2 regions of the Paenibacillus sp. FSL R7-0163 genome follow, and region 1 is predicted to be linked to the other one. Evidence: a T-box and tRNA genes for the amino acid it is inferred to sense, from the RefSeq annotation. Region 1 holds a T-box; the other holds one or more tRNA genes.
What was found. A T-box is a leader RNA that pairs with one kind of tRNA and senses whether it is charged. The one in region 1 lies ahead of trpS (tryptophan--tRNA ligase), so its partner is inferred to be a tRNA-Trp.
Positions count from the first base shown of each region.

Region 2: it encodes a tRNA-Trp, which carries the amino acid that the T-box ahead of trpS (tryptophan--tRNA ligase) is inferred to sense. The anticodon was not compared.

Region 1 covers NZ_CP150224.1:400,726-411,116, forward strand. Annotated here, with positions in the region: gene NST45_RS01695 (alpha/beta-type small acid-soluble spore protein) at 1-183, opposite strand, end outside; gene NST45_RS01700 (aldose 1-epimerase) at 385-1,359, opposite strand; T-box leader at 1,494-1,733, shown strand; gene trpS (tryptophan--tRNA ligase) at 1,797-2,783, shown strand; gene NST45_RS01710 (hypothetical protein) at 2,785-2,973, opposite strand; gene NST45_RS01715 (metal-dependent hydrolase) at 3,078-4,079, opposite strand; gene cyoE (heme o synthase) at 4,312-5,244, shown strand; gene NST45_RS01725 (SCO family protein) at 5,268-5,885, shown strand; gene NST45_RS01730 (DNA primase) at 5,982-6,329, opposite strand; gene NST45_RS01735 (MFS transporter) at 6,463-7,650, opposite strand; gene NST45_RS01740 (hypothetical protein) at 7,921-8,358, shown strand; gene NST45_RS01745 (transglutaminase-like domain-containing protein) at 8,422-9,567, shown strand; gene NST45_RS01750 (penicillin-binding protein 2) at 9,741-10,391, shown strand, end outside.
Region 2 covers NZ_CP150224.1:199,682-210,072, reverse strand. Annotated here, with positions in the region: gene NST45_RS00960 (ABC transporter ATP-binding protein) at 1-1,168, opposite strand, end outside; gene NST45_RS00955 (BMP family ABC transporter substrate-binding protein) at 1,286-2,425, opposite strand; gene NST45_RS00950 (AraC family transcriptional regulator) at 2,755-3,510, shown strand; tRNA gene NST45_RS00945 (tRNA-Leu) at 3,648-3,726, opposite strand; tRNA gene NST45_RS00940 (tRNA-Cys) at 3,741-3,814, opposite strand; tRNA gene NST45_RS00935 (tRNA-Gly) at 3,825-3,899, opposite strand; tRNA gene NST45_RS00930 (tRNA-Gln) at 3,906-3,980, opposite strand; tRNA gene NST45_RS00925 (tRNA-His) at 4,000-4,075, opposite strand; tRNA gene NST45_RS00920 (tRNA-His) at 4,119-4,194, opposite strand; tRNA gene NST45_RS00915 (tRNA-Trp) at 4,218-4,291, opposite strand; tRNA gene NST45_RS00910 (tRNA-Tyr) at 4,298-4,383, opposite strand; tRNA gene NST45_RS00905 (tRNA-Thr) at 4,389-4,464, opposite strand; tRNA gene NST45_RS00900 (tRNA-Phe) at 4,493-4,568, opposite strand; tRNA gene NST45_RS00895 (tRNA-Asp) at 4,579-4,656, opposite strand; tRNA gene NST45_RS00890 (tRNA-Met) at 4,682-4,758, opposite strand; tRNA gene NST45_RS00885 (tRNA-Val) at 4,776-4,851, opposite strand; tRNA gene NST45_RS00880 (tRNA-Glu) at 4,907-4,981, opposite strand; tRNA gene NST45_RS00875 (tRNA-Ser) at 5,000-5,092, opposite strand; tRNA gene NST45_RS00870 (tRNA-Asn) at 5,096-5,171, opposite strand; rRNA gene NST45_RS00865 (23S ribosomal RNA) at 5,232-8,157, opposite strand; rRNA gene NST45_RS00860 (16S ribosomal RNA) at 8,391-9,948, opposite strand; gene NST45_RS00855 (nucleotidyltransferase-like protein) at 10,376-10,391, opposite strand, start outside.

The sequences.
Region 1 (10,391 bases):
AGTGATGTAACCTCCCAAAGAACCAGTTTCGCGGGAAGTGTAGTTCCCGTAATAACCGTCAGCTGGGATCGTTACTCCAAGCTCTTGTGCTGCTTCATATTTCAATTGTTGCAACGCTGCATTTGCTTGAGGAACTACAAGGTTATTGGAACGGCTGCTACGACCTTGACCTGCTTGACCCATGTGTGTCACCTCCTTCGCCCGTTGTGAAGATAGTATGAGCGCTAAGAGGCTAATTCATGCATGCTATCGAAAGGTTTTAAGGATGGTAATTATTAGTCGATTAAAAGTAAGGGTAGGAAAGCCTAAATAACTAAGCTCGCACAAAAAATCGGCCTTCTCTTACGTAAACGCAAGGGAAGACCGATATAATGTATATCTGCTTTAATTCTCGGGATAGATCATTTCCAGCATAGTGGACAGCTCAAGGCTTTGACCTGGTTCTACCTTCAGCAAGCCAGTGAAGGAAGGATCGTCGGAAACGTTAGGAGCATCCGGGAGCCAGGTATAAGGTTCGATGCACAGAAATTGATCGGCTGGTCCTTTGGTATACAGGACCCAGTGGCGAAAAAGATTCTCGTCGGCCGTATAACGAAGACCATAACCATCATCGCGTAATAACAATGCTTCTACGGGCTGCTTGTCACCAATACGCAGAGCGGTATCAAAATTAGTTCCCTGTAGGTTAATTCCAGAATTTAGAGAATCTAGATCACCGAGTGGAATTAGATTGCCGCTAGGGAGCAATTCATCGTTTAGTTCATAAATGCTGTTTACGGGCAATTTGAGATTCCAGCGTTCAGGTTCTCCATCGATCATAAACCAGGTGTGATAACCGATCCCAAAGGGAATACGATGATCGCCGAGATTTGTAACCTTTAAAGTCTGGCTGAGCCGGGCATCCTGAAGCCTGAATGTCATTTCGAATTTGAGTGGAATGGGAAATTGCTCCATCCAGTGTGGATCATCTTCAGTAAGGAATTCAGTAGTGACTGCACAACCGTCCTCGTCTTCTTCAATATCGCTGACACACCAGGATTGAGTCCGGTGTAGACCATGGATATGATTGTCACCAGCGGTATTCTGGTCAAATTGATAACTTGTACCCTCGAATTGAAATTTTCCTTTACGAATTCTTCCGGGTGGAATTAAGAGCGGGATGCCAAAATGGTAAGGTTTTTGCATAAAGAAAGCTTGATCGCTTTCATCAGGCCGCCGCAGAATTTCCCGTTGTTCCTTTACATCAAACAATGAAATCACGTTGTTTCCTAGTCGCGGCAAAAGCGTGACTTCCAGTTCGCGGCTGTGCAAAATATAAGTATCATAACCGCCCCACTGCCCTTTGGTCACCTGTTTCATGAGATATGCTCCTTTATCGTAACTGTAATCGAATAGAACATGGATAACCTTATCATAACAGATTTATACGGAAGTGGTTAAGTGATTTGACAACTTCTCTTTATGGTTCTATGATGAAGGCATTAAATTATGATGAGAATGTGATGACGGGGACAAGTAGGCAGGAAATGTACCTTCAGAAAGCCGGTGGTTGATGCGAACCGGTAGGACACTCTTGATGAATGGACCCCTGAGCGCCGCGCTTGAACGGGAGCAAGATACCCTAGTAGACCGGCCGGATCTTCCCCGTTAACGGAAGACTAAGGCTGTTTCCTTTTGACTATACAAAGGTTTAGCAGCGAATAAGGGTGGCACCACGGTCTCACGTCCCTTGCGGATGAGGCTTTTTTTGCGTTCTCGGAAATTGGAAATCACATCTAACGGAGGTCTATATTATGTTGAAAAAAGTAATGTCAGGCATACAACCGAGCGGTTCTCTAACTTTGGGTAACTATATCGGAGCGCTGAAAAATTTTGTGAAGCTGCAAGACGATCATCAATGTTTCTTTATGGTTGTCGATATGCATGCGATCACCGTTGCTCAAGATCCTGCGGCACTGCGTGAGCAGTCTGAAGCTGTAGCTGCACTCTTTATCGCGGCAGGAATTGATCCTGTGCGTTCGAATGTATATATGCAGTCCCATGTGCCTCAGCATGCGGAATTGGGTTGGATCATGACTACGCTAACGGCAATGGGCGAGCTTGAGCGTATGACACAGTTCAAAGATAAATCATCAGGTAAGGATTCGGTTGGCGCGGGCCTATTCGTATATCCTTCTTTAATGGCAGCAGATATTCTTGTTTATAATGCGGATCTTGTGCCAGTAGGTGAAGATCAGAAGCAGCACTTGGAGTTGACCCGTGATTTAGCTGGCCGATTTAATAACCGTTTTGGCGAATTCTTTACGATTCCTGAACCGTATATCCCTGAAGTGGGCGCACGCATTATGTCTCTGGATGATGGCACTAAAAAAATGAGCAAGAGCAGCCCAAATGCAGGCAGCTATATTGCCCTGTTGGATTCGCCGGATGTGATCCGTAAAAAAATCAGCCGCGCAACGACTGATTCTGGACGTGAAGTTATCTTTGATCCGGCTAATAAGCCAGAGATTAGTAACTTGATGAGTATTTACTCGGAATGTTCTGGAATGTCCCTCCAGCAAATTGCCGATCGTTATGAGGGACAAATGTATGGTGGCTTTAAGAAGGATCTTGGGGAAGTGGTTGTGTCCACACTTGAGCCTTTGCAACAAAGATATCATGAAATTCGCAGTTCAGGTGCGATCACTGATATTCTTGCCGAAGGTGCTGAACGCGCACGTATTGTTGCAGCTGAGACATTGAATGGCGTAAAAGAGCGGATGGGCTTTCTGCCAGCTCGTTAATCTAATCAGAGCTTAAACTTTCCTGTTTGCGTCTAATTCTGGCTTTGAGGATAAATCCCCAGCCAATATTCAATACGCAGAGAAAACCAAGCAGAAGTGCTAGCCAGAAGCTATAGCTGATCGCGATTGAAGCGGCAGTGAGAATAAGAATAGAAGAACAAGCGAACCAAAGTGAGAGTCCTTTACCCATTAAGAGCCTTCCTTTCCGTGTCTGCTAAAATGAATCCCGGAGTATTATAAATACTCCGGGATTTTTTGTGATTATAGAATAGTTCTCTCAGTAAGTCTACAGTTTCATCGTAAAGAACCAGGGTCGATGGAAAATCGTTTGTCGAGCTTATCGCTGCTAAGCCAGCCTACATAAGTATTTAAAGGTTTATATTGGTTATCCATAACTAATACAGCCACAAAAGGGTATTGTTTGCGGTGTAAATAACGAACGTCTCCCCAGCGCACCATATATCCTGAAGGAAGCTCCTCCACTTCGGCCACCGCATAAGAGGTGAAATATAAAAAGGACTGAATATCTGGATGCGACTTGGATATTTCCACAGCGGGATGATTCGAGCAGACCGCATGTTTGAACCATTCCAGACGGTTGTTCAGTAGCTGCCCAACGTCATAACTGCCGTCTTTTTTCACTTTAACTACGTTCCAGCGTTTAAGTGAAATTGTAGGGATTACAATATAACGTTCGCCAGCAGTATGGTGTATATCTTTAAGCTTGATGTTTCGTGTAAGGCGGGCATGAACAATCGTTCTCCAGATATAATAAAGAATGGTACAGGCATAAAGCGTAATAAATAAAGGTTTAGGCGGAACAATCCCAGTGATCCAGAGCAGAATAGCTGCGATATGGCTGCCAAAAATAAATGGATCGAAAATGTGGATGATATTCCAGGCGATCCATTTCTCAGTGAATGGACGGGCCGCCTGAGTTCCATAGGTGTTAAACAGATCAGAGAAGACGTGCACGCCTACACCTATGAAACCCCAGAGTGCAACATGGCTTAAAGCTGCCAAATCAGTAAACCCAAACAGAGGCCCTAAGACTAGGGCAATCAGAGCGGGCCACAAAATTAGAAAAGGCAAGGAGTGTGTGATTCCACGGTGATTACGAATATATATTGCATTGTCCTTTAGTCGTAATGCGGTATCGGCATCAGGAGCCTGTGAGCCTAAAATCGTTGCCAGCATAACGGCCCCGGCCAGTTTAGGGTCAGAAGCAACGACGGGATCGACGAAAGAAAGTCCGGCTAACCCTATGCCCATAACTAAATGTGTAGCGGTGTCCATTGGTCAGTTCTCCTTTGTTGTTCGGAAGTACATTATTAATAATTACCCAAATACGGCTTAGGTTATTAAGGGGCTGAAAATAAATATTGTCACGTAATTGTCAAATTCATGAACATACTGTGCCATGACTGTCAAAGTCTCCTCGGGTTTGATATGATAAAGTTAACAGCGAAGTCTATTTAGTGCTTCGGCTAGAACGTTAGAAGTTTGTTTAGAAGGAGGATCATTTGGTGTGGATAATCATATAACATTTCAAGCTTCTTCCGATTCTGCAGCTATGTCTGCAAAATCTCCACCGGAAGGTGCAAGTTGGCGTGATTTCATTACCGTAACAAAACCCGGTATTATCCGATCTAACCTCATCGCTGCCTTTGCAGGATATTGGCTGGCTTCAGGTTGGGATGTTCAATACGGCAGATTAGTTCTGACTCTGCTCGGTACAATGCTGGTTATGGCTTCGGCCTGTGTTTTTAATAACTATTTCGACCGTGATCTGGATATGAAGATGGAAAGAACGCGCGATCGTGGGCTTCCTACAGGACGATTGAAACCCAAAACCGTATTGCTGTATGCTATTGGGCTTGGGATTGCGGGTTTGATTGTGCTGTTTGCTTTTTCCGGAGTTTTAGCCGGTCTGTTCGGGATTGTAGGGATGTTCGTTTACGTTGTAGTATACACCCTTTGGTTGAAACGGACATCAACATGGAGCACTTCAGTAGGTGCGATCTCTGGAGCTATGCCACCGGTAATTGGCTACGTTGCAGTTACGGGAACAGTTGATCTAGGGGCTTGGCTGATGTTTGCGATGTTGTTTCTGTGGCAACCTCCCCATTTCTGGGCGCTCGGGATTAGACGTAAAGAAGAATATAGAGCCGCAGGTTTCCCACTGCTGCCTGTAGTCAAAGGAACACGTCGTACGAAGTTTCAAATGATTCCTTATGTAGCACTGTTACTGCCTATTCCAGTGTTAATGTACGCCTACGATTATGCAGGCATTTTTTATCTGGTGATTTCAACAGCGCTGTCCCTGGCTTGGTTAATCATAACCTTGATGGGCTTTGCAGCAAAAGATGACGAAGTCTGGGCGAAGAAGAACTTCCTCTTCTCCATTAACTACCTAACGGTAAGTTTGATCGTACTTGTATTAAATACGATTCACGGTTAAGAAGAGGGAGGGTATTATTGTCCGTGCAGACCTTTAAGCGTTATAAATGGACCTGGATTCTACTATTGCTTGCTTTGGTAATGGCTGGTTATCTGGCAGTTAATTCTTTGAATTTAGGAAAAGAAAAACTGCCGGTAATCGGAGAAGTGCAGGACTTTTCACTTGAAAATGTGGATGGAGACCAGATTACTCTGGCTGATACACAAGGTAAGGCACGGCTGGTATACTTTTTTTTCACGCAATGTCCGGATGTATGTCCTATAACTACGTTCCTGTTATCCCAGACACAGAAGATTCTGGTCGACGAGGGCAGCTTTGGAAAAGATACGGCGTTCGTCTCCATTTCTTTTGATCCAGGGAATGATACACGTGAAGCCATTAAGACCTTTGCGGACCGTTTCCAGGCAGATTATAAGGGTTGGTACTTCTTACGGGGGGATCAGGAAGTGATTCGTAAACTGGCAACTGATTCTTTTAAAGTACTAATTGCAGGGAATAGTAAAGAAAATTTCGTACATGCGAATCGCATAGCATTGGTTGATCGGGACAATCGTCTCCGTGCATTGTATGACGCAGGAGATACGGATAACGTAACGCCTGAATTTCTTGCCGATAGGCTGAATGAATTGGCTCGTGAATAGAACATAACCGCATAACAGAAACGCCTTTTTCGAATCCCGTTTATTGAAGGGATAACGAAAAAGGCGTTTTTAATTTCTTAGGCAATATATCGCGAATCAAAAAGGGATGGGTTCAGGGTAAATGATGAACTCTTCCAGACCCGCTTTTTCAAGCTGATTAATATTGTATTCATCTGGAGTGCCCTCCACTCCGGCATAACCCCGGCGCGTATAGATGTGACCAGCATCGGGAAAGGCATCGCGGAGAATCCCGCGTATTTTTTTGCCTGAACTGTCGTTATCCATATAAAGATATACTTCTCCATCTCCTACTTTTTGTCGCAGGGACTCGAGTTTGAGCGTATTTAATGTACCAAAGGTACAGAGGATTTCGACTTCCGGTACCAGCACGCGTCGTAATCTGCTGCGATCGTTTTTACCTTCGACAATAATCGTAATGGACATTTGCTGACAATCACCTCCGGAAATGAAGCCTGAACTTTCAGACTCATTATAGTTTACCGAAGGAGGAGCAGTTTTAACAACTGTTTCTACAGGAAAATCTTCATTCCCCGGGAAATGTCGTAAAAACAATAAATCATGCGGCCCGCCCATTCCATTTGGAAGAGTAGGTGGACAGCTTGGCTGAATTTTTTGGCGGAAGCAGTAATAGTGCAACCATCAGCAATAGAAAGGCAATGAAATAAGGCGAAACAACGTCTCTTAGTTGTCCTGCGGCCACAGGCCCTGCGAATGCACCTAGTGACATGGCTATCGACTGCATGGAGAAGGTGCGTCCCATACGTCCTGGTCCACCTAGACTAATAAAGAGCGAAGCCATTGCAGGAAATAATATTCCTTTGGCTGCACCCAGCATAAAGAGAATAACGGAAGCGGGAATGCTGTGAAGTGAGGCGAGCGCAAAAAAACAAAGGGCCATTCCTAGCAAGGCCACGGCTATTCTTCCTCCTGGGGAAAAGCGGTTCAGGAAGAACAAACTGAGTGTTACCAAAGCCCCTAAGCTAAGGAGCGATAAAAGAATACCTGTGGAAACAATGCTATTACTTCCGGTCTGAGATAGAGGAAGCTCAAAGAACAGAACCCCTTGTGAACAAGAAACGAAAAAAGGCAGCAGATAATAACGTTTGGAAACTGGATTGGGATCGGATATAGGGACCGAAGGAAGATCCTGATTTTTTAAAGGAGGTGCTGCTGAGTTTACAGGGCGTACTAAACGCCGGGCAGGCGCCGGTACACTGAAAAAAGCCATGATTCCTGTAGCGATAAGCAGCCATCCCAATGTGGTGAAGGTGCCGGAATAGCCAGCTTTAGCTACGATAAAGGCACCCGCTGCTGGGGATACCACTGAAGCTAAGGTATGAACGATACCATGTCCGGACATATATTTCCCCTGCTCAGTGGCATCAGATGATAATGAAGCCAGCAAGGTCATGCACGCCGGAGAGAGGAAGGCGAGCGCGAACCCGCTTGCTGCTCGTAGCATCAGCAAATGCCACGGAAGCTGAGCGTGAGCCTGCAGCAATAGAATGGCTCCCGCAGTAACAAGGCTAAAGACGATGTAGCGGCGGCTGCCATTACGATCGACGAGTACGCCTGCGAGCAAATTGCCAGGAAGATGGGTCAACGAATACATGCCCATCATCCAGCCAATAAAGGCGGGTCCCGCACCAAGAGAGATGGCAAAGGGCGTTAGAATAGGATACTGTGCATGTAAATCAAAAAACGCCAGAAAAAGAAACAGGTACAGCCATAGCGCAGTTTTCACAGGGAAACACCTCCGAGAGCCACCTACAATAAAGGTTAATGCAGGAAGGCGTATTTTAAGAAGATCAAATTTAAGCAACTACTTGTACTTTACGTGGGACAGAGAGGGCTTATACCGCTTTTTTAATTCCTGTAAGCAGGTATACCTTTCTCTGGCTGTGGAACCATGAATTATGATGGGCATTCATGTATAATAATTAATATTGGCGTCATGTCTATGGAGGAGATAATCCTTAGGACGAAACTAGGCGATAGGGGTGTTGTGAGGTTGATGGATCCAGAGGTGTGGTCACAGTTTATTAGAGAGAATTGGTTAGTTATTGTTATTGCGCTTGTTCTGTTGTTCGCGGTTGTTAATTTGGTCAAAACGATGTTGAAATGGGCGATTGTCATTATTATCGTTGTAGGTCTATTCATCTATAGTGGTGTGACAATGGACCAAATTGGTAACGCTGTGAATAAGGTGGCAGATGGAACGGTAAGCACGCTGAAGAAGGAAGCACAAGAGGTCATGCTTAAAGAGGCGCAGGATGCGAAGTACACTTCAAATGGTGACGGAACATTTACGATCACAACTCCGAATATTGAAGTGAAAGGTACTACTGGTGAAGATAAGGTAGAGGTTACTTTCCGCGGAGTTAGTCTTGGGAAGTGGAGTATTACAGATACCACACAAACATTTATCGAGGAAGCTCGGAAACATCAATAAACGGCCTCAGTTTAAATGATTATCAAAAACAAGCAAGCGGGCGGCTGAAAGGGGAGATTGGATATGATAAACGGTTGGTTGACTAGTCTGAGTGATGCAAATATCATCTCCATCGCCCTCCTGCTGGTAGTAGTCTTTTCACTATTGCAAGGCTGGAGCAGAGGGTTCTCAAGTGCTACCGGAAGATTATTCGGTCTGCTGGGAACAGGACTGTTTACAATAGCTTCTTTGGTGCTGGCCATTCCTGCTGCGGCGTATCTCAATCCTCATGTTCAGACTTGGGCAGCAGGAATAAGTCTGCCTGATAAACAGCTGACCCAGTGGCAGCAAATTTATTATACGGCTGTGTCTGTGCTGGCGGAATCGCCGCTGGTGCGGTTTCTATTGTTGTTATTGCTCTCTTATATCTTAATTCGCATGCTTCTGGGATTGTTGTCTATGCTGCTTCCATTCCACCAGCTACGGCGCACCAAGACATTTAAGGACAGAAAGATTACGCAAGTAAGCCGTATGGGTGGAGCTATCATAGGATTAATTATAGGCTTGACTCGTGGTTTAATTATTGTGCTCGCTCTCTTCATTTGTGTTGGCCTAAATCCAGAAAGTCAATTTAGCCGATATGTGGAATCTTCTCCGATCTACAGTCAAAGCGCTGCCGCTGTATTTGAACCCTTTGTTGGGGAGACAGTGCAGAAAAAGCTGCCTATTCTGACGAAGACCGTTGCAGCTGAGATGAATGATATTCTGCGCAGAAAATATGAAGTTATCGATCATGACATTCCACAAGATATTGTGGGAGCTGCTGAAGATATTATTGGACAAGCGCAAGGAGACGAGAAGAAAGCCAGACTACTGTATGATTGGGTAGGAACACGAGTAACTTATGATTACGCCAAAGCGGAAAATTATGAAAAAAATAGAATTTGGCATGAACAGACCCCGCAGGATACCTTCGACACACGCATAGGGGTATGTATTGATTATGCCCGTCTTTACGCTGTTATGGCCCGCTCTCAAGGGTTACAGGTGCGCGTTGTAACGGGGCAAGGCTATGATGGTCGAGGCGGGTATGGCGCACATGCCTGGAATGAAGTTTATATAAGTGACCGGCAAGCTTGGATTCCATTGGATCCCACTTGGGCGAGCAGCGGAGATTGGTTTAATCCGAAGGATTTTGACGATACGCATATTAGGGAGAACGCACTCTGAGTGAGGGCGCTGCACTCCTTCCGTGTGGTACAATAAACTCATACCAACTGCTCTAACATAAATGCGAGTGCAATGCTCACAATCAGCTTCTTAGAAATCACCTTCATTATAAGAGCAATGTCGCTGGCTAAGGCAATTCAGACATTATTTTTATATAGAAGGGAAGAAAGCTGGTGAGCTTTGGGAAGCAGCTCCCGCCTGCGGACGGGAAATCTTCGAAACATTCTGTAGGTCTGAGATTGAATCTGTTTTTCTTTGGCACTTTTTTTATTTTTTGTATCATTATTGTGCGTCTTGCAGGTTTGCAGTTTACTGAGGGAGCTTTGCTGACAGAAGAAGAGATTAAACGGGATACGAAGTTTGTTCCGCTGGCAGCCATGCGAGGGATTATTTTTGCTGCCGGGGGTGAGCAGATAGCCTATTCTACACCTGTTGAGTCGCTCTATCTTACCCTAAATAAGGAATATACAGCTAAAACTACCGATAAAGTAACGGGTGAAACCTCACTAACGGAAAAAGCGAAAAATAAGTCTAATGACCTTGCAGCAAGATTAGTAGCGGAGTTTGAGAAATATGGAAGTGCAGATGCCCCCAAGTTAACGCAGCAGGACGTGCTGGATTTACTTGATCTGGACTTTAAAAAGTATCTGGGTTATGTACCGCGTCGTATAAAAGCAGGGCTAACTTCAGAAGAAATAGCTTATTTCATGGAACACAAGGATGAATATCCAGGTATTACCATTGTGGAAGAAAGTGTACGCCACTACGATAAAGATACGGTAGCTGTGCAGACGGTGGGTTTTGGCAAACCTTTTAAATCAACC
Region 2 (10,391 bases), 200 kb from region 1:
CTACAAGGGATACTGCTAGCTTGGCAATTCGTGAGCCATTCAAAAAAAGACCTTTATTCATTGCTTTTGTACGATACTGAGTAGATAGCAGATTATCAGCTATACTTGCCTCACTAGCGATCCCTTGCCGCATCCGATCCTCCGGTATATAGGAAACGCCTAGCTTACGAATATCCAAAATATCCGATTCACGGATATCCTTTCCCTTCACTAGTACAGAGCCCTGACTTGAGACACCTCTCAAGCTACCTGTAAGAGCTTCAATGAGCTGTGTCTGCCCGTTGCCTTCTACACCAGCAATCCCAACGATCTGCCCACCACGTACCGCAAAATTGATATCCGACAATAATGCTTTGCCATCTGCATCATTCACACTGAGTCCCTGCACCGTTAGTACTGGCTCACTAACAGCCAGAATCTCTTTGTCATATTTCAGCACGACGTCTCTGCCGACCATTAGTCGCGAGATTTCCTGTTCTGTCACATCCTGTGTTTGAAAAACACCTTCACTACGGCCGCTGCGCATAATCGTAATTCTGTCGCAAATCGCTTTGACTTCCTTTAATTTGTGCGAAATAAAAACTATCGTATGACCCTGTTCCCTTAATTGCTTAAGCTCGCGGAACAATTCCTCTGTTTCCTGTGGAGTCAACACCGCAGTCGGCTCATCAAGCACCAGAATTTTCGCACCACGCAGCAGCGCCTTAAGAATCTCAACCTTTTGCTTCATCCCAACTGTAAGATCCTCTACTTTTGCTTTAGGATCCACGGCCAGATTGTATTTCCTTGCGGTCTCTTCCGTCATGCGCACAGCCTCGGCATAATTAATGCCAACTCCTCTGCGCGGCTCCATACCCAGCACCATATTCTCTGCCACCGTAAAAGAAGGTACCAACATGAAATGCTGATGGACCATGCCGATGCCTCTATCAATGGCGTCCTGAGCGGATTGCAGCTTTACTTTTTCACCCTTGATATAGATCTCGCCTTCACTTGGCTCTTCCATGCCGAACATAATCTTCATTAAAGTCGATTTACCAGCACCGTTCTCACCTGCAATCGCATGTATTTCTCCCTCACGTAAAGAAAAATGCACGTCTTTATTTGCAACGACGCCATTGGGATATACCTTGGTAATTCCCCGCATTTCCAGCAGAGCTTTGTACATAGGTCTCAACGCCTTTCAACTTGGAGGTCTGCAAAAATATACAGCTGGAATTCCCCTGACTAGAAGAATCTCCAACTGTAGGTTTATCACTATAGAGCTGATCTTAAGATTTAAAGCTTAAGGCTTAACTGCGTTACGAATAGCTTCTACCTCTGCGGTTTCCATCCCCATCGCATTATCCACTTTAATTTCTTTATTGATCAGCTTTTGCTTCACTTCTTCAACCTTGGCCTGAAGATCAGCCGGGAATACATTTTTATAAATATCATTCTCAGCAATACCTACACCATCATCTACAAAGCTCAACACATCACGTTTGCCCATTTCTAGCGTTCCCTCTTGCAATCTCTTCACTGCACCTAGAATAGCCGTATCAATCTTTTTAATAGATGAAGTAACGATTAGATTTGCTTTTTCACTATCCGTATCGTTAATCAACATTGCCTGATCGGAGTCTACACCGATTGCATATTTTTTCTTTTCTTTAGCTGCGTCAAAGATCCCAAGACCTGTACCCCCAGCCACGTTAAAAATAACATCCACGCCGGAGTTATATTGAATTAGAGAAAGTTCCTTACCTTTTGCCGGGTTAACAAAATCACCAGCGTACGACACAGCCACTTTTACATCAGGATCAACATACTGAGCACCTTGAATGTAGCCGACCAAGAAAGCATTAATCCCCGGAATATCCATACCGCCCACAAACCCAATCACATTCTCAGGGGTAGCATTCGGCATATCCGATTGTGTAGCTAATGCTGCTACGGCACCTGCCAAGAAAGATACTTCATTTGTCGCATAAGACATGTTGTACATGTTATCTGGTGCTTCATCGATGTCGGTATCATAATTAATGAATTTTTTGTCTGGATACAATTCTGCCGTTGCATTAAACATCTCTGTAATTTCAGAACCGCCAGAAATAATTACATCCCAATCCTCGGAAGCGATATCGTTAAATGTAGGCTCCCATTTCGTTTTATCAACGCCCATTTCAACAACCTTTGTTACTGCACCTAGTTCATTCTTAACCTTTTGCAAGCCGTTATTAGCGGAATCAAAAAATGATTTATCCCCAAGTGTCCCCGGAATCAGCAATACAACCTTGAGTTTATCCCCTGAACCTTTTTCTCCACCCTCAGCAGCGTTTGATCCAGTATTCGCAGAAGAACCGTTATTGGACGTGTTATTCCCACATGCTGTGACCAGAACCATCACCATTAATAACAACAAAGAAAGAACTTTTTTATTCATTACTCTATTCCACCCCTAATTTTAGTTGGTTAGTAATCCGGCAGAATCCCCATCTTCACCCATTGTATAATTCACGGTTCAAATGGAAATTCTCTTTTTTCCAAATAAAGTATCATTAAAAGTAATAAATTTAACGTTTAGGCTCAAAAATAGCAATAAAAATACCATTATTATTAATAATCCGCTTTATTTCCGAACGAGATGGCCAGTCAGGTTGCGAACTTTCGGATTTATTGATACGATCATAACAAATATTATTAAAAATAATTATATGATTTCGGTCATAGTTTTGTACGATTCGGCTAAAACATAAGTATTGGAGGATCATCATGGATCGTGTTCTATATATTGTAAGTGCCACACATGAGCTAAATACTTATATCCCTCCACACCAGCATGAATGCTACGAACTGGTCTATTATTTACAGGGGGTAGGGACAACCAATGTTGGCCCACGAAGTTACCATTTTCGCTCCTCTTCTTTCGCGCTTGTGCCACCCAATCATAAACATGACGAGCACCACCGTGAGGATGCAAATGTATTATTTGTAGGCTTCCACTCGGAACACCCTAATATGAGTAATCTGCTCGGCGTATATGAAGATGATAAAGATCAGACCGTTCTTCAAATCCTGCTGCGAATGAAAGCAGAGTTTACACGTAAGCAAGACGGATTCTCTGAGCTTCTAAACCTACAAATGAGCGAGATTACCGTCCATCTTATGAGGCTTCTTAGTGCCTCTGGATATCAATCCCCATCAGAAGATCGAGTACAATATGTCCTTAATTATATGAATGAGCATTATCGCCATAAATTGTCCGTCGAAACACTATCAGAAATGTCCGGATATAGCTACGATCGTTTTCGCCATCTATTTAAAGAACGTTTCGGGTCCTCACCCCTGCGGTATTTGCTGTTAAAACGCCTGGAGTATGCAAAATCTCTATTACGTCATACTCAGATGCAAATCTCTGAAGTATCTGCTGCTGCAGGTTTTGTGAACGATGCCCAATTCTGCAATATGTTTAAACGAGAAATAGGTCATACCCCGCGAGCATTCCGCATTAATAATCAATCAGGTTAATCACTAATCAGATTAAAAAAAGCCGTTGAAATAGAGAAACTCCTCTATTCAACGGCTTAATCCTGTAAAACTAAGAACATAAAGAAAAAAGGTTAGTAAGATTGCTTATAAAAGCAATCTTACTAACCCTTTTAAGATACCGGCGAGAGGACTCGAACCTCCACGGTTTCCCACTCGATTTTGAGTCGAGCGCGTCTGCCATTCCGCCACGCCGGCACATATGAACTAAATGGAGGCGCCACCCAGATTTGAACTGGGGATAAAGCTTTTGCAGAGCTTTGCCTTACCACTTGGCTATGGCGCCATGTAAATTTTGGAGCGGACGACGGGAATCGAACCCGCGACCCTCGCCTTGGCAAGGCGATGCTCTACCGCTGAGCCACGTCCGCATAAAATGGCTGGGGATATAGGATTCGAACCTATGAGTGACGGAGTCAAAGTCCGTTGCCTTACCGCTTGGCTAATCCCCAATAACATTTTAAAGTAAAATGGGGCGACTGATGGGTCTCGAACCCACGAATGCCGGAACCACAATCCGGTGCGTTAACCCCTTCGCCACAGTCGCCATATTAAGTTGATATTGTTGCCATTATTCATTTTAAAGTAAATGGGGCGGCCGATGGGTCTCGAACCCACGAATGCCGGAACCACAATCCGGTGCGTTAACCCCTTCGCCACGGCCGCCATATTAAACTTTAGAAAGAACTTGGCAGGGGCAGCAGGAATTGAACCCACACCAACGGTTTTGGAGACCGTTGTTCTACCTTTAAACTATGCCCCTAAAAACTGGTGGAGGATGATGGATTCGAACCACCGAACACTTACGTGAGCAGATTTACAGTCTGATGCGTTTGGCCACTTCGCTAATCCTCCAAGGATGGTGCCGGCGAGAGGACTTGAACCCCCAACCTACTGATTACAAGTCAGTTGCTCTACCAATTGAGCTACACCGGCATGGCACTCATTCTTTTGTGATAATAAATGGTGGCTCGGGACGGAATCGAACCGCCGACACGAGGATTTTCAGTCCTCTGCTCTACCGACTGAGCTACCGAGCCATGATGAAAGTGGCGGAACCGACGGGATTCGAACCCGCGATCTCCTGCGTGACAGGCAGGCATGTTAGGCCAACTACACCACGGTTCCAAAAGATATAATTGCTTAAGTTAATTGGTTGCGGGGGCAGGATTTGAACCTGCGGCCTTCGGGTTATGAGCCCGACGAGCTACCGGGCTGCTCCACCCCGCGTCAGTAAAAATATGTTATGGTGGAGGCTGAGGGGATCGAACCCCCGACCCTCTGCTTGTAAGGCAGATGCTCTCCCAGCTGAGCTAAGCCTCCATAAACAACAATTGTTATTGTACCAAAGTCCACTAGGATAAATCAAGTGAAAATTTGGTGACCCGTATGGGATTCGAACCCATGTTACCTCCGTGAAAGGGAGGTGTCTTAACCCCTTGACCAACGGGCCATACTAATTAAAAATTTGTGGCGGAGAGAGAGGGATTCGAACCCTCGAGACGCTTGTGGCGCCTACACGATTTCCAATCGTGCTCCTTCGGCCAAACTCGGACACCTCTCCATATGGCTCCCCGAACAGGACTCGAACCTGTGACAACTCGATTAACAGTCGAGTGCTCTACCAACTGAGCTATCAGGGAATATTCATACCAGGCTTGATGCCTGAAAACTGAATCCGAAACGAATTTGCATTCTAAGTATAGGATAAGCCCTCGACCGATTAGTATTGGTCAGCTCCATGCATTGCTGCACTTCCACCTCCAACCTATCTACCTCGTCGTCTTCAAGGGGTCTTACTAATTGGGAAATCTCATCTTGAGGGGGGCTTCACGCTTAGATGCTTTCAGCGCTTATCCCGTCCGTACGTAGCTACCCAGCCATGCTCCTGGCGGAACAACTGGTGCACCAGCGGTACGTCCATCCCGGTCCTCTCGTACTAAGGACAGCTCCTCTCAAATTTCCTGCGCCCACGACAGATAGGGACCGAACTGTCTCACGACGTTCTGAACCCAGCTCGCGTACCGCTTTAATGGGCGAACAGCCCAACCCTTGGGACCTACTTCAGCCCCAGGATGCGATGAGCCGACATCGAGGTGCCAAACCTCCCCGTCGATGTGGACTCTTGGGGGAGATAAGCCTGTTATCCCCAGGGTAGCTTTTATCCGTTGAGCGATGGCCCTTCCATGCGGTACCACCGGATCACTAAGTCCGACTTTCGTCCCTGCTCGACTTGTAGGTCTCGCAGTCAAGCTCCCTTATGCCTTTGCACTCTGCGAATGATTTCCAACCATTCTGAGGGAACCTTGGAACGCCTCCGTTACTCTTTAGGAGGCGACCGCCCCAGTCAAACTGCCCGCCTGACACGGTCCCCGTACCCGATAAGGGTACTAGGTTAGAACCTAGATACGATCAGGGTGGTATCCCAACGGCGCCTCCACCGAAGCTTGCGCTCCGATTTCTACGGCTCCCACCTATCCTGTACAGATCGTACCCAAATTCAATATCAAGCTGCAGTAAAGCTCCATGGGGTCTTTCCGTCTTGTCGCGGGTAACCTGCATCTTCACAGGTATTAAAATTTCACCGGATCTCTCGTTGAGACAGCGCCCAAGTCGTTACGCCATTCGTGCGGGTCAGAATTTACCTGACAAGGAATTTCGCTACCTTAGGACCGTTATAGTTACGGCCGCCGTTTACTGGGGCTTCGGTTCATAGCTTCGGGTTACCCCTAACCACTCCCCTTAACCTTCCAGCACCGGGCAGGCGTCAGCCCGTATACTTCGCCTTGCGGCTTCGCACAGACCTGTGTTTTTGCTAAACAGTCGCTTGGGCCTTTTCACTGCGGCCCCCTCGTGCTATTCACACTACCGGGGCACCCCTTCTCCCGAAGTTACGGGGTCATTTTGCCGAGTTCCTTAACGAGAGTTCTTCCGCGCGCCTTAGAATTCTCTTCTCGCCTACCTGTGTCGGTTTGCGGTACGGGCACCTTCTCCTGGCTAGAGGCTTTTCTTGGCAGTGTGAGATCATGACCTTCGCTACTATAATTTTCGCTCCCCATCACAGCCCAGCCTTATCGATGTGCGGATTTGCCTACACATCAGCCTCACTGCTTAGACGGACATCCATCAGTCCGCGTCACTACCCTCCTGCGTCACCCCATCGCTCATAGCGGATTACGGTGGTACAGTAATTTCAAACTGTTGTCCTTCGACTACGCCTTTCGGCCTCGCCTTAGGTCCCGACTTACCCTGAGCGGACGAGCCTTCCTCAGGAAACCTTGGGCTTTCGGCGGATCAGATTCTCACTGATCTTTTCGTTACTCATACCGGCATTCTCACTTGTGTAGTGTCCAGCGCTCTTTTCAGTACACCTTCAACCCCTACACAACGCTCCCCTACCCCAGATACATAGTATCTAGCCATAGCTTCGGTGGTGTGTTTAGCCCCGTTACATTTTCGGCGCAGAGTCACTCGACCAGTGAGCTATTACGCACTCTTTCAATGGTGGCTGCTTCTAAGCCAACATCCTGGTTGTCTGTGCAACTCCACATCCTTTCCCACTTAACACACACTTGGGGACCTTAGCTGATGGTCTGGGCTGTTTCCCTTTTGACAATGGATCTTAGCACTCACTGTCTGACTCCCGGCAATAAGTATATGGCATTCGGAGTTTGACTGAGCTTGGTAATCCTTGCGGACCCCGCACCCAATCAGTGCTCTACCTCCACTACTCTTATACCGAGGCTAGCCCTAAAGCTATTTCGGGGAGAACCAGCTATCTCCGAGTTCGATTGGAATTTCTCCGCTACCCCCACCTCATCCCCGCACTTTTCAACGTACGTGGGTTCGGGCCTCCAGTGCGTGTTACCGCACCTTCACCCTGGACAGGGGTAGATCACACGGTTTCGGGTCTACGTCCACATACTAAGTCGCCCTATTCAGACTCGCTTTCGCTGCGGCTCCACCTTCTCGGCTTAACCTTGCATGTTAAACGTAACTCGCCGGTTCATTCTACAAAAGGCACGCCATCACCCATTAATAGGGCTCTGACTTTTTGTAAGCACACGGTTTCAGGTTCTATTTCACTCCCCTTCCGGGGTGCTTTTCACCTTTCCCTCACGGTACTGTTTCACTATCGGTCGCCAGGTAGTATTTAGCCTTAGCAGATGGTCCTGCTGGATTCATACGGGGTTTCACGTGCCCCGCACTACTCGGGATCCGTCTCGGAGAGAATACAGTTTAGGTTACAGGGCTTTTACCTCTATCGCGGGCCTTTCCAGACCTCTTCACCTACCATATTCCTTTGTAACTCCATGTGAGACGTCCCACAACCCCTAAGAGCAAGCTCTTAGGTTTAGGCTGTTCCGCGTTCGCTCGCCGCTACTGACGGAATCACTATTGTTTTCTCTTCCTCAGGGTACTTAGATGTTTCAGTTCCCCTGGTCTGCCTCTACATTTCCTATGTATTCAGAAATGAGTAACTGCGAATTACCACAGCTGGGTTTCCCCATTCGGACACCCCCGGATCAAAGCTTGCTTACAGCTCCCCGAGGCAGTTTCGTTGTTCGCCACGTCCTTCGTCGGCTCCTGGCGCCTAGGCATCCTCCGTGTGCTCTTATTAGCTTAACCTTGATTCTTCCGAAGAAAAATCTCACTAATAACATTTACTTGTTTACACAAGTTGCTAAAAGATGTTCTAAAACGCAAATTCGTTTCGGTATCCAGTTTTCAAGGATCAAGTCTTACTTGAGAGCTTAAACTCTCAAAACTGAGCAACGAGTGAGTAACAGGCCTAAACCTGAGATTGTGGAAGCTAAGCTTCCGATTTGAATGTCTTCATTGCAGAAGACGATTCTCCATAGAAAGGAGGTGATCCAGCCGCACCTTCCGATACGGCTACCTTGTTACGACTTCACCCCAATCATCTACCCCACCTTCGGCGGCTGGCTCCCTTGCGGGTTACCCCACCGACTTCGGGTGTTGTAAACTCTCGTGGTGTGACGGGCGGTGTGTACAAGACCCGGGAACGTATTCACCGCGGCATGCTGATCCGCGATTACTAGCAATTCCGACTTCATGCAGGCGAGTTGCAGCCTGCAATCCGAACTGAGACCGGCTTTGATGGGATTGGCTCCACCTCGCGGCTTCGCTTCCCGTTGTACCGGCCATTGTAGTACGTGTGTAGCCCAGGTCATAAGGGGCATGATGATTTGACGTCATCCCCACCTTCCTCCGGTTTGTCACCGGCAGTCACTCTAGAGTGCCCAGCATTACCTGCTGGCAACTAAAGTTAAGGGTTGCGCTCGTTGCGGGACTTAACCCAACATCTCACGACACGAGCTGACGACAACCATGCACCACCTGTCTCCTCTGTCCCGAAGGCCGCTGCTATCTCTAGCAGATTCAGAGGGATGTCAAGACCTGGTAAGGTTCTTCGCGTTGCTTCGAATTAAACCACATACTCCACTGCTTGTGCGGGTCCCCGTCAATTCCTTTGAGTTTCAGTCTTGCGACCGTACTCCCCAGGCGGAGTGCTTACTGTGTTAACTTCGGCACCAAGGGTATCGAAACCCCTAACACCTAGCACTCATCGTTTACGGCGTGGACTACCAGGGTATCTAATCCTGTTTGCTCCCCACGCTTTCGCGCCTCAGCGTCAGTTACAGCCCAGAAAGTCGCCTTCGCCACTGGTGTTCCTCCACATATCTACGCATTTCACCGCTACACGTGGAATTCCACTTTCCTCTTCTGTACTCAAGCCACCCAGTTTCCAGTGCGACCTCAGGTTGAGCCCAAGGTTTAAACACCAGACTTAAATAGCCGCCTGCGCGCGCTTTACGCCCAATAATTCCGGACAACGCTTGCCCCCTACGTATTACCGCGGCTGCTGGCACGTAGTTAGCCGGGGCTTTCTTCTCAGGTACCGTCACTCCGATAGCAGTTACTCTACCGGACGTTCTTCCCTGGCAACAGAGCTTTACGATCCGAAAACCTTCATCACTCACGCGGCGTTGCTCCGTCAGGCTTTCGCCCATTGCGGAAGATTCCCTACTGCTGCCTCCCGTAGGAGTCTGGGCCGTGTCTCAGTCCCAGTGTGGCCGTTCACCCTCTCAGGTCGGCTACGCATCGTCGCCTTGGTGGGCCGTTACCCCACCAACTAGCTAATGCGCCGCAGGCCCATCCCTCAGTGACAGATTGCTCCGTCTTTCATTCTTCTCTCAGGAGAAAAAAGAAATTATCCGGTATTAGCTACCGTTTCCGGTAGTTATCCCAGTCTGAAGGGCAGGTTGCCTACGTGTTACTCACCCGTCCGCCGCTAAGTTATTTTGAAAGCAAGCTTTCAAAATAACTCCGCTCGACTTGCATGTATTAGGCACGCCGCCAGCGTTCGTCCTGAGCCAGGATCAAACTCTCCAATTAGTATTGAAAAGAGCGATATGCTCATTTTGAAACATCTGACGAGAAAATTAATTCTCTAATTTTGGATTTCACTTACGTGATTTCCTACTCACTCGTTGTTCAGTTTTCAAAGATCAAGCCGTTTATTTCGTCGATGTGTTGTTCAGCAGCGACCTTTATAATATATCACAGCACCCTCGTTTTAGTCAACCTTTTTTTTTAATTTCTTTTTTCGGTTGTCTTTCGAATGTTTTCGAAAGCACATCTCTGTGTCAGAGGGACGAGTTATAATTTAACACATGAACAAGGAAAGAGTCAACCATTAATTTTCCTGAATAAATATGAGCGTTTCATATTAGTAAACAAATAAAAAAGAGAGTGCTCAGCCTCTCCCTATCCTTGCTCATCTCTCTATAATTAAACATCTTCTACTGTATCTAATTCATCTCTATAATGTATAGCGG